2 regions of the Streptococcus sp. 2022WUSS037 genome follow, and region 1 is predicted to be linked to the other one. Evidence: predicted binding sites of a transcription regulator. Region 1 holds the regulator's gene; the other holds the start of a gene.
What was found. Region 1 encodes HrcA, which represses chaperone genes, less so after heat shock. Its sites were predicted from a motif close to TTAGCACTCNNNNNNNNNGAGTGCTAA; they were not measured.
Positions count from the first base shown of each region.

Region 2: the regulator HrcA is predicted to act here: its motif matches at 2,434-2,460, upstream of groES (co-chaperone GroES).

Region 1 is NZ_JAOTGJ010000008.1:27,623-32,048, reverse strand. Features, by position in the region: gene ODU55_RS04910 (hypothetical protein) at 360-623, shown strand; gene ODU55_RS04905 (PadR family transcriptional regulator) at 724-1,047, shown strand; gene ODU55_RS04900 (DUF2812 domain-containing protein) at 1,037-1,540, shown strand; gene hrcA (heat-inducible transcriptional repressor HrcA) at 1,703-2,737, shown strand; gene grpE (nucleotide exchange factor GrpE) at 2,750-3,262, shown strand; gene dnaK (molecular chaperone DnaK) at 3,351-4,426, shown strand, end outside.
Region 2 is NZ_JAOTGJ010000020.1:24,980-29,405, forward strand. Features, by position in the region: gene ODU55_RS07735 (DUF1002 domain-containing protein) at 1-22, shown strand, start outside; gene ytpR (YtpR family tRNA-binding protein) at 41-664, shown strand; gene ODU55_RS07745 (DUF2785 domain-containing protein) at 697-1,473, opposite strand; gene ODU55_RS07750 (single-stranded DNA-binding protein) at 1,528-1,923, shown strand; gene ODU55_RS07755 (hypothetical protein) at 2,038-2,283, opposite strand; gene groES (co-chaperone GroES) at 2,481-2,762, shown strand; gene groL (chaperonin GroEL) at 2,773-4,395, shown strand.

The sequences.
Region 1 (4,426 bases):
TGAATTTTAAGTGGCTCGTCATTTCCTGTAAGATAATACTTGTAAGTTTTACAACTTTACAAAACAATGTTTAGAACCGGTATTCACAAGAAAAGTGCTTTTAGATATTGTCATTTAGTTTTTCTTTTATTACTTCGTTAATTCGCCTTGCCTAACTTCAGTTATGTCTGCAGCTCATTGCCTCGTACTAAAAGTAAACTAAAAGACTATAAGAGATCGTTTTTCGCTAATCAAGGCAGTTTTTTGAGGGAATACTGACTGTATTTTGAAAAAAAATGAACGATGAGTAGCTGAAAAACTAGCCTTAGCTAGAAGTGCTGAACTGTGAATACAGGTTCTTAATTATCTTGGAGGAAATAATGATGAAGAAATTACTTGTTTTAGGTGCTCTTGCAATGCTAGGTTTTGTAACTTTTGGGCTTCTAACAACTAATAGCAGTTCAGCAAGTGCTGAAACGGAGGGCAAGGTAGTTCTATTTGGAAAAGTCGATTTTTCAGATGATGAAGAACAGGGCACGGATGAGGAAAGGGAAGAAGTAGCGACGGAGAGCGGTGATGCTAGCTGGATTGAAAACTTTATCACGACACATAAAACACCATTTTCTAAAATAATCAAGAAATGAAATCAGGGAGTTTTCTCTGATTTTTTTCTTGACAAGTGTATCGAGGTGCGATATAATTTGTATATCGAAGTTCGATGTATCGTAGTGCGAAAGGAGTTTTATGAACGATAAGTTAAAACGCGTCTATGTTCCCATGACAGAGACAGCCTTCTATATTCTCTTTCATTTACAGGAAGAACGGCATGGTTACGATATTACCCAGAAGACCAAGGAAGTCACGGCAGGTCAGGTCGTGATTAGCCCGGGAACCATGTACGGCACCCTGTCGAAAATGGAGAAGGACGGATTGATTGCCTTTGTCAGAGAAGAAGACAAGCGAAAGTTTTACCAAATAACAGCAACAGGTCGAGAAATTCTAGACATAGAATTAGCCCGAATTGAACGACTTTATCGAAACAGTAAGGGGGAGAGTTATGGAGACTAAAACAGAATGTAAAGTATTTTTTATCACAGATTTCAATCAACAGGCATGCTACCTTAGTGACATGCATAAGAAGGGGTGGAAGCTAGTTAAGATTAGCTGGAGCTTGTTTTATCATTTTGAAAAATGTGAGCCAGAAGATGTCGTTTACCAGGTTGATTTTAAAGAAAGTAAAAACAAGGATAGAGAATCCTATCTACGCATGTACGAGGACTATGGTTGGGAATTTGTCACATCATGCCAAAACTTCGTTATTTTTAGGAAGGCAGCTGTAAAGGGAGATCTTGAGATATACGGTGATAGGGAAAGCAAAGTGGAATTTGTTAAAACAATCATCCAAAGACGTTATCTACTATCTTTAGGACTTTATTTCATTTTGATAGGGGTGAATCTGAATGAGCATCATTATGTACTTACGCTTATTCTTTCTGCTATCTATATCCCTCTCTTGCTGTTGACTGGATACCGTTTTTACCGACTTGTAAAAAACAACTAGGTCCTCAGACCGATTTTTAGCACTCTAGGTAAAAGAGTGCTAATTTTTTGTCTTTTTCTCTTGACAATCCATTTTTTCGGCGTATAATGGGAGTATAAAGTTTAGCACTCGGCATACGAGAGTGCTAAAACAAAAATCAGAGTGTTCATGAAAGGAGCGGAGATGATTACCCAACGTCAAAATGATATTTTGAATCTGATTGTTGAATTGTTTACGCGCCATCATGAGCCGGTTGGTTCTAAGGCCTTGCAGGAGATGATTGCTTCTAGTTCGGCTACCATTCGTAATGATATGGCTAAGCTAGAGCAGTTGGGCTTGCTAGAAAAAGCTCACACGTCAAGTGGTCGGATGCCCAGTCGGGCTGGTTTTCAATACTTTGTCAACCACTCGCTCAACTTGGAACACATCAATGAAGAAGATGTTTATCAGGTGGTCAAGGCCTTCGACTTTGAAGCCTTCAAGCTGGAAGACATCTTGGAGCGGGCAAGTCAGGTCTTGGCAGATTTGACAGGCTACACTTCGGTCATCTTAGATGTGGAACCGACCAGTCAGCAGTTGACTTCCTTTGACATCGTGCAACTCAGCAACCACGATGCCTTGGCAGTCTTGACCTTGGACCAGTCCAAACCTGTTACCGTCCAGTTTGCCATTCCCAAGAACTTTTTGACCAGAGACTTGGAAGTGCTCAAACGCCTGGTGGATGAACGCTTCGTTGACCAGACGGTTTTGGCAATCCACTACAAGCTGCGGACGGAGATTCCCCAGGTGGTGCAACGTTACTTTACCACGACGGACAATGTCTTGGATCTCATGGACTACATTTTTTCCAATCTCTTCCAAGAATCAGTCTTTATCAGTGGAAAGGTCGCTTCGCTGACCTATGGCAATCTCGCCACCTATCAGTTCTTGGATAGCCCACAGCTATTAGCCCCAGAGTTGCGGCAGGGTTTAGCGCCAAACCAGCAGACCAGTATTTCCGTGGCGGAACATATGGATCCTGCCCTTGCAGATGTGACAGTCATTCATCATCGCTTTCCAATCCCCTATAGGGGCATGGCCCAGATGAGTTTGCTTGGTCCTGTTGACATGGACTACCGCAGGCAGCTGAGTTTGATCAACATCATCAGCCGCGTCCTATTTATGAAATTAACCGATTACTACCGATACTTAAGTAGCAATCACTATGAAGTCAATTAGAAGGAGAATGCTTTGTCAGAAGAAATCAAAAATGAAGAAATCCTAGAGGAAGTGGAAGCAACAGAAGAAGTTGTCGAAGCTCCTGAAAAATCGGAATTGGACTTGGCAAATGAGCGTGTAGAGGAATTTGAAAACAAGTACCTTCGTGCCCATGCTGAAATGCAAAATATCCAACGCCGTGCTAACGAGGAACGCCAGACCATTCAGCGTTACCGTTCGCAAGACTTGGCCAAGAAAATCTTGCCGAGCTTGGATAACTTGGAACGTGCCCTTCAAGTCGAAGGCCTGACAGAAGATGTCAAAAAAGGCTTGGAAATGGTACAGGAAAGTTTGATTCAAGCCCTCAAAGAAGAAGGGGTGGAAGAAGTCGCAACAGATGTCTTTGACCCAAATCTTCACATGGCCATTCAAACTGTTCCAGCCACAGACGACTGCCCAGCAGAACACATCGCACAAGTCTTCCAAAAAGGCTACAAGTTGCATGAACGTCTGTTGAGGCCGGCTATGGTGGTGGTATCGGAGTAGTCGCTCTGCTATTTCCCAAAAAAGAAAACTTGACCGAAATGTCGTTAAACTACTTGAAAAGAAAGTAAATTAAAAAGAGGTAAAACATATGTCTAAAATTATCGGTATTGACTTAGGTACAACAAACTCAGCAGTTGCAGTTCTTGAAGGAACTGAATCAAAAATCATCGCAAACCCAGAAGGAAACCGCACAACTCCGTCTGTTGTGTCTTTCAAAAATGGTGAAATCATCGTTGGTGATGCGGCAAAACGCCAAGCGGTAACCAACCCAGATACAATCATCTCTATCAAATCAAAAATGGGAACTTCTGAAAAAGTTTCAGCAAATGGTAAAGAGTACACACCACAAGAAATCTCAGCTATGATTCTTCAATACTTGAAAGGCTACGCGGAAGAGTACCTTGGTGAAAAAGTAACTAAAGCCGTTATCACTGTTCCAGCTTACTTCAACGATGCTCAACGTCAAGCAACAAAAGATGCTGGTAAAATCGCAGGTCTTGAAGTAGAACGTATCGTCAACGAACCAACTGCAGCAGCCCTTGCTTACGGTTTGGACAAGACTGACAAAGATGAGAAAATCTTGGTATTCGACCTTGGTGGTGGTACTTTCGACGTATCTATCCTTGAGCTTGGTGACGGTGTCTTTGACGTACTTGCAACAGCGGGTGACAACAAGCTCGGTGGTGACGACTTTGACCAAAAGATTATCGACCACATGGTAGCTGAATTCAAGAAAGAAAACGGCATCAATTTGTCAGCTGACAAAATGGCTCTTCAACGTTTGAAAGATGCGGCTGAAAAAGCTAAGAAAGACCTTTCAGGTGTGACTTCAACTCAAATCAGCTTGCCGTTCATCACTGCAGGTGCAGCAGGTCCTCTTCACTTGGAAATGACATTGACACGTGCAAAATTCGACGAATTGACTTACGATCTTGTAGAACGTACAAAAGTTCCTGTTCGTCAAGCTCTTTCAGATGCAGGCCTTAGCTTGTCAGAAATTGACGAAGTCATCCTTGTCGGTGGTTCAACTCGTATCCCAGCCGTTGTAGAAGCTGTAAAAGCTGAAACAGGTAAAGAGCCAAACAAATCTGTAAACCCTGACGAAGTTGTTGCTATGGGTGCGGCAATCCAAGGTGGTGTAATCACCGGTGATGTCAAAGACGT
Region 2 (4,426 bases), on a different contig from region 1:
ATTGACCGGTCTATTTGCATAAAGGAGAAATGAAAAAGAAATGATTTTTACATATAATAAGGAACACGTTGGCGATGTTCTGATGGTGATTGTGGCTGAGGACAAGGGGCAAGCTGTCCAGTTTGAACGCAAGGGTCAGGTGGCGCGTGTTTTCCTAGAGGAAACAGGAAAAACAGTAGCTTGGAATATTTTTGAAGCATCAAGTTTAGTTGAGATTGCCGGAAATGGTCAGGTTTTCCTGACAGACGAACAAGTTGCGACCTTGAATGCAGAGTTGGCAAAAGAAGGTTTTGTAGAAACCTTGGTCAATGATGCGACACCAAAGTTCGTAGTCGGTCAGATTGTGGAATTGGTTCCCCATCCAGACAGCGACCACCTCAATATCTGTCAGGTCAATGTCGGTGACAAAACAGTGCAAATCGTAGCAGGTGCCCCAAATGCTGCCCAAGGCTTGAAAACCATTGTGGCTCTTCCGGGGGCAATGATGCCGAGCGGTAGCCTGATTTTCCCAGGGAAATTGCGTGGTGAAGATAGCTTTGGTATGATGTGTAGTCCACGTGAATTGGCTCTGCCAAACGCACCACAAGTCCGTGGAATTATCGAATTGGACGACTCCGCAGTGGTCGGAGAAGCTTTTAATCCAGCTAAACACTGGAAGGGATAGAAAAAGAAGAATTGGTCAGATGGCCAATTCTTTTATGCTGTTTCAATTCTATTTTCAATAGCCTGTCCGATTTCTTCAGTTAATACCTGATGTGAATTGAGTTGGAAGTAGAGACTGGACAGGAAATGCTGGAGGTTGAGCCACCGGAAGTAGTCCAGAGGTTCTTGGTTGGGAAAGTCTAGTTCGTTCACCCATTCTGTCAGCTCTTGGCTAGTTACTTTCTCATTCAGCAAAAGGTAGACAGGAATCTGTGCCAGACGGATTTCTTCACCAGCGGAGAAAACTTGCTTTTGTTTCTTTAGACAAGTGACAATAGCCTGCCAGACTTTTTTACTATTTTCAGCGGGAAATTGCTCATGACAGCTTGCTGCCAGAAGAAAATCTGCTCCGTGGGCAGCGGTATGAATCCAGCCGAGTTTTTCATCAAAGCCAGACCAGTCATTTTCAATCGTCAAATAATCCAAGGTCTGTTGAAAAAGTAGCTCGCGGTCCTCGTCATTTAAAAATGCATGATAAATAGATTCAGAATCATTATCGACAGACAGCAAAAGGCAGCAAAGTAAGCAAGTAAAACTTCGCTTTAGTGTGGAGCATTCTAGGGAAAATGGCTTGGTGTCCTGTGAACCTTGAAGTAATTCCTGTGCTTGTTCTCTTGTAATCAAACCATCTAGAAAGATGTGGCAAAAACTAGCATAAACCAGTTCGTCGCGTATAGTAGGGTCTGGATGACCGATGTTTTCCAGCAACCAAGCCAGTTCATCATTGGTATATGGTTTAGAGGTTTGCAATTTTTCTATTAGTTCTTCCATGATTTTCTTTCTTTTTATGAACTTTCTACGAATAAATAAGTAGGAGGATATAAAATGTATAATAAAGTTATTCTGATCGGTCGCTTGACGGCCCAACCTGAACTCACTCAAACCCCTAACGGTAAAAAATTGACTCGTGTAACCGTCGCAGTCAACCGCCGTTTCAAGACAGAAAATGGTGAACGTGAAGCGGATTTTCTCAATGTTATTTTCTGGGGAAAACTGGCGGAAACACTTGTTTCCTATGGTAGCAAGGGCAGTCTGATTTCTGTTGATGGCGAATTGCGAACCCGTAAATACGAAAAAGATGGCAGCAATCACTATGTGACGGAAATCTTGGGCAATACCTTCCAGTTGCTAGAAAGCCGTGCCCAACGTGCTATACGAGAAAACAATACTGGCGATGACCTAGCTGATTTGGTCTTGGAAGAGGAGGAATTGCCGTTTTAATATCGGTCCCAAGACCGATGAAGAATGTTGAAAAGTAGGCTATACTATAGTCAATCCTAAATATTTTTCATATCTCCTTAAAAAACACCGACGAAAGTTGGTGTTTTTTGCTGTTCATTTTCTGTATTTCCACCATTCTACTAGCATAACAATCAGTGACAATAGTATAACGCCATAAAAGAAAAAGATGATGTAGTGAGGGTGACTAAAGAAAAATATCCATACTAGCCAGAGCAGATAGGCGAATATCATCTTCCCCCAAAAGCCTAATTTACGTTTTAAAAACCATTCGGCAAAACTTTCGTGGGATGAAAATCGGCTTTCAAGGTAATCTGTTTTTAAATCTCTAAAAAATTTCATGAATACCCCCTAACTTGTTAAAAATAGTATAACATAGTTTACCAACAATGAATAGGTAAATTCTGTCTCATACTTAAGAAGGATTTTCACGAAAAAGGAATAGAATTTTCTTGACTATTTTTGACCAAGTGATACAATAGGAAATGTGAGTTAGCACTCGCATGTAGAGAGTGCTAAAAAGACCAGGAGGTAATAGAATGTTAAAACCATTGGGCGATCGTATCGTCGTAAAAATTGAAGAAAAAGAACAAACAGTTGGTGGCTTTGTCCTTGCAGGTGCAAGCCAAGAAAAGACAAAAGAAGCAAGTGTCCTAGCGATTGGACAAGGAATTCGTACCTTGAACGGTGACTTGGTTGCCCCAGCGGTAGCGGTTGGAGATACTGTTTTGATTGATGCTCACGCAGGATTGGAAGTTAAAGATGGGGACCAAACCGTTCACATCATCCGTGAAGCAGACATTTTGGCAATTGTAGAATAGAGGTAGAAAAATGGCAAAAGAAATTAAATTTGCAGCAGATGCACGTGAAAGCATGGTCCGTGGTGTCGATATTTTGGCTGATACGGTCAAAGTAACCTTGGGTCCAAAAGGTCGTAATGTTGTCTTGGAAAAAGCTTACGGTTCACCACTCATTACAAATGACGGTGTGACCATTGCTAAAGAAATCGAGTTGGAAGACCATTTTGAAAATATGGGTGCTAAGTTGGTATCCGAAGTGGCTTCAAAAACAAATGACATCGCAGGTGACGGTACAACAACTGCAACTGTTTTGACTCAGGCTATTGTTCGCGAAGGTTTGAAAAACGTAACTGCCGGTGCCAACCCAATCGGAATCCGTCGTGGGATTGAAGCAGCAGTTGCAACTGCGGTTGAAGCCTTGAAAGCACAAGCAAGTCCTGTATCAAATAAAGCTGAGATTGCTCAAGTCGCAGCCGTATCTTCCCGTTCTGAAAAAGTTGGTGAGTACATTTCAGAAGCTATGGAGCGCGTGGGAACAGACGGTGTTATCACCATTGAGGAATCTCGCGGTATGGAGACAGAATTGGATGTGGTTGAAGGTATGCAGTTCGACCGTGGTTATCTGTCACAATACATGGTAACAGATAATGAAAAGATGGTGGCTGAGCTTGAAAATCCATTCATCTTGATTACCGATAAGAAAATTTCTCATATTCAGGATATTTTGCCGCTTTTGGAAAGCATTCTCCAGACTAGTCGTCCGCTCTTGATTATTGCTGACGATGTGGATGGCGAAGCTCTTCCTACTCTTGTTCTCAACAAGATTCGTGGTACCTTCAACGTTGTTGCAGTCAAAGCTCCAGGCTTTGGTGACCGTCGCAAAGCTATGTTGGAAGACATCGCTATCTTGACAGGCGGTACAGTGATTACAGAAGACCTTGGTTTGGACTTGAAAGATGCGACCATTGAAGCACTTGGTCAGGCTGCTAAAGTTGTGGTCGACAAAGATGGTACAACCATTGTTGAAGGTGCTGGAAATCCAGAAGCCATTGCCAACCGTGTCGCTGTTATCAAGTCACAGATTGAAGTGACGACTTCTGAATTTGACCGTGAGAAATTGCAAGAGCGTTTGGCTAAATTGTCAGGCGGTGTTGCAGTTATCAAAGTCGGTGCCGCTACTGAGACTGAGTTGAAAGAAATGAAACTCCGTATCGAAGATGCCCTCAACGCAACACGTGCCGCAGTTGAAGAAGGAATCGTTGCCGGTGGTGGTACAGCCCTTGTCAATGTGATTGATAGTGTAGCAAAATTGGAATTGACAGGCGACGATGAGACAGGACGCAATATTGTCCTTCGTGCCTTGGAAGAACCAGTTCGTCAGATTGCCTATAACGCAGGTTATGAGGGTTCAGTTATCATTGATAAACTGAAGAATTCAGAACTAGGCACTGGCTTTAACGCAGCGACAGGCGAGTGGGTCAACATGATGGATGCAGGTATCATTGACCCTGTTAAAGTAACACGTTCAGCTCTTCAAAATGCGGCTTCTGTAGCTAGCTTGATTTTGACAACTGAAGCAGTCGTTGCCAATAAACCAGAACCAGCCGCTCCAGCTATGCCACAAGGTATGGATGGAATGGGTATGGGTTACTAAGAAATAGCAAAATGACACAGCTGATTGGCTG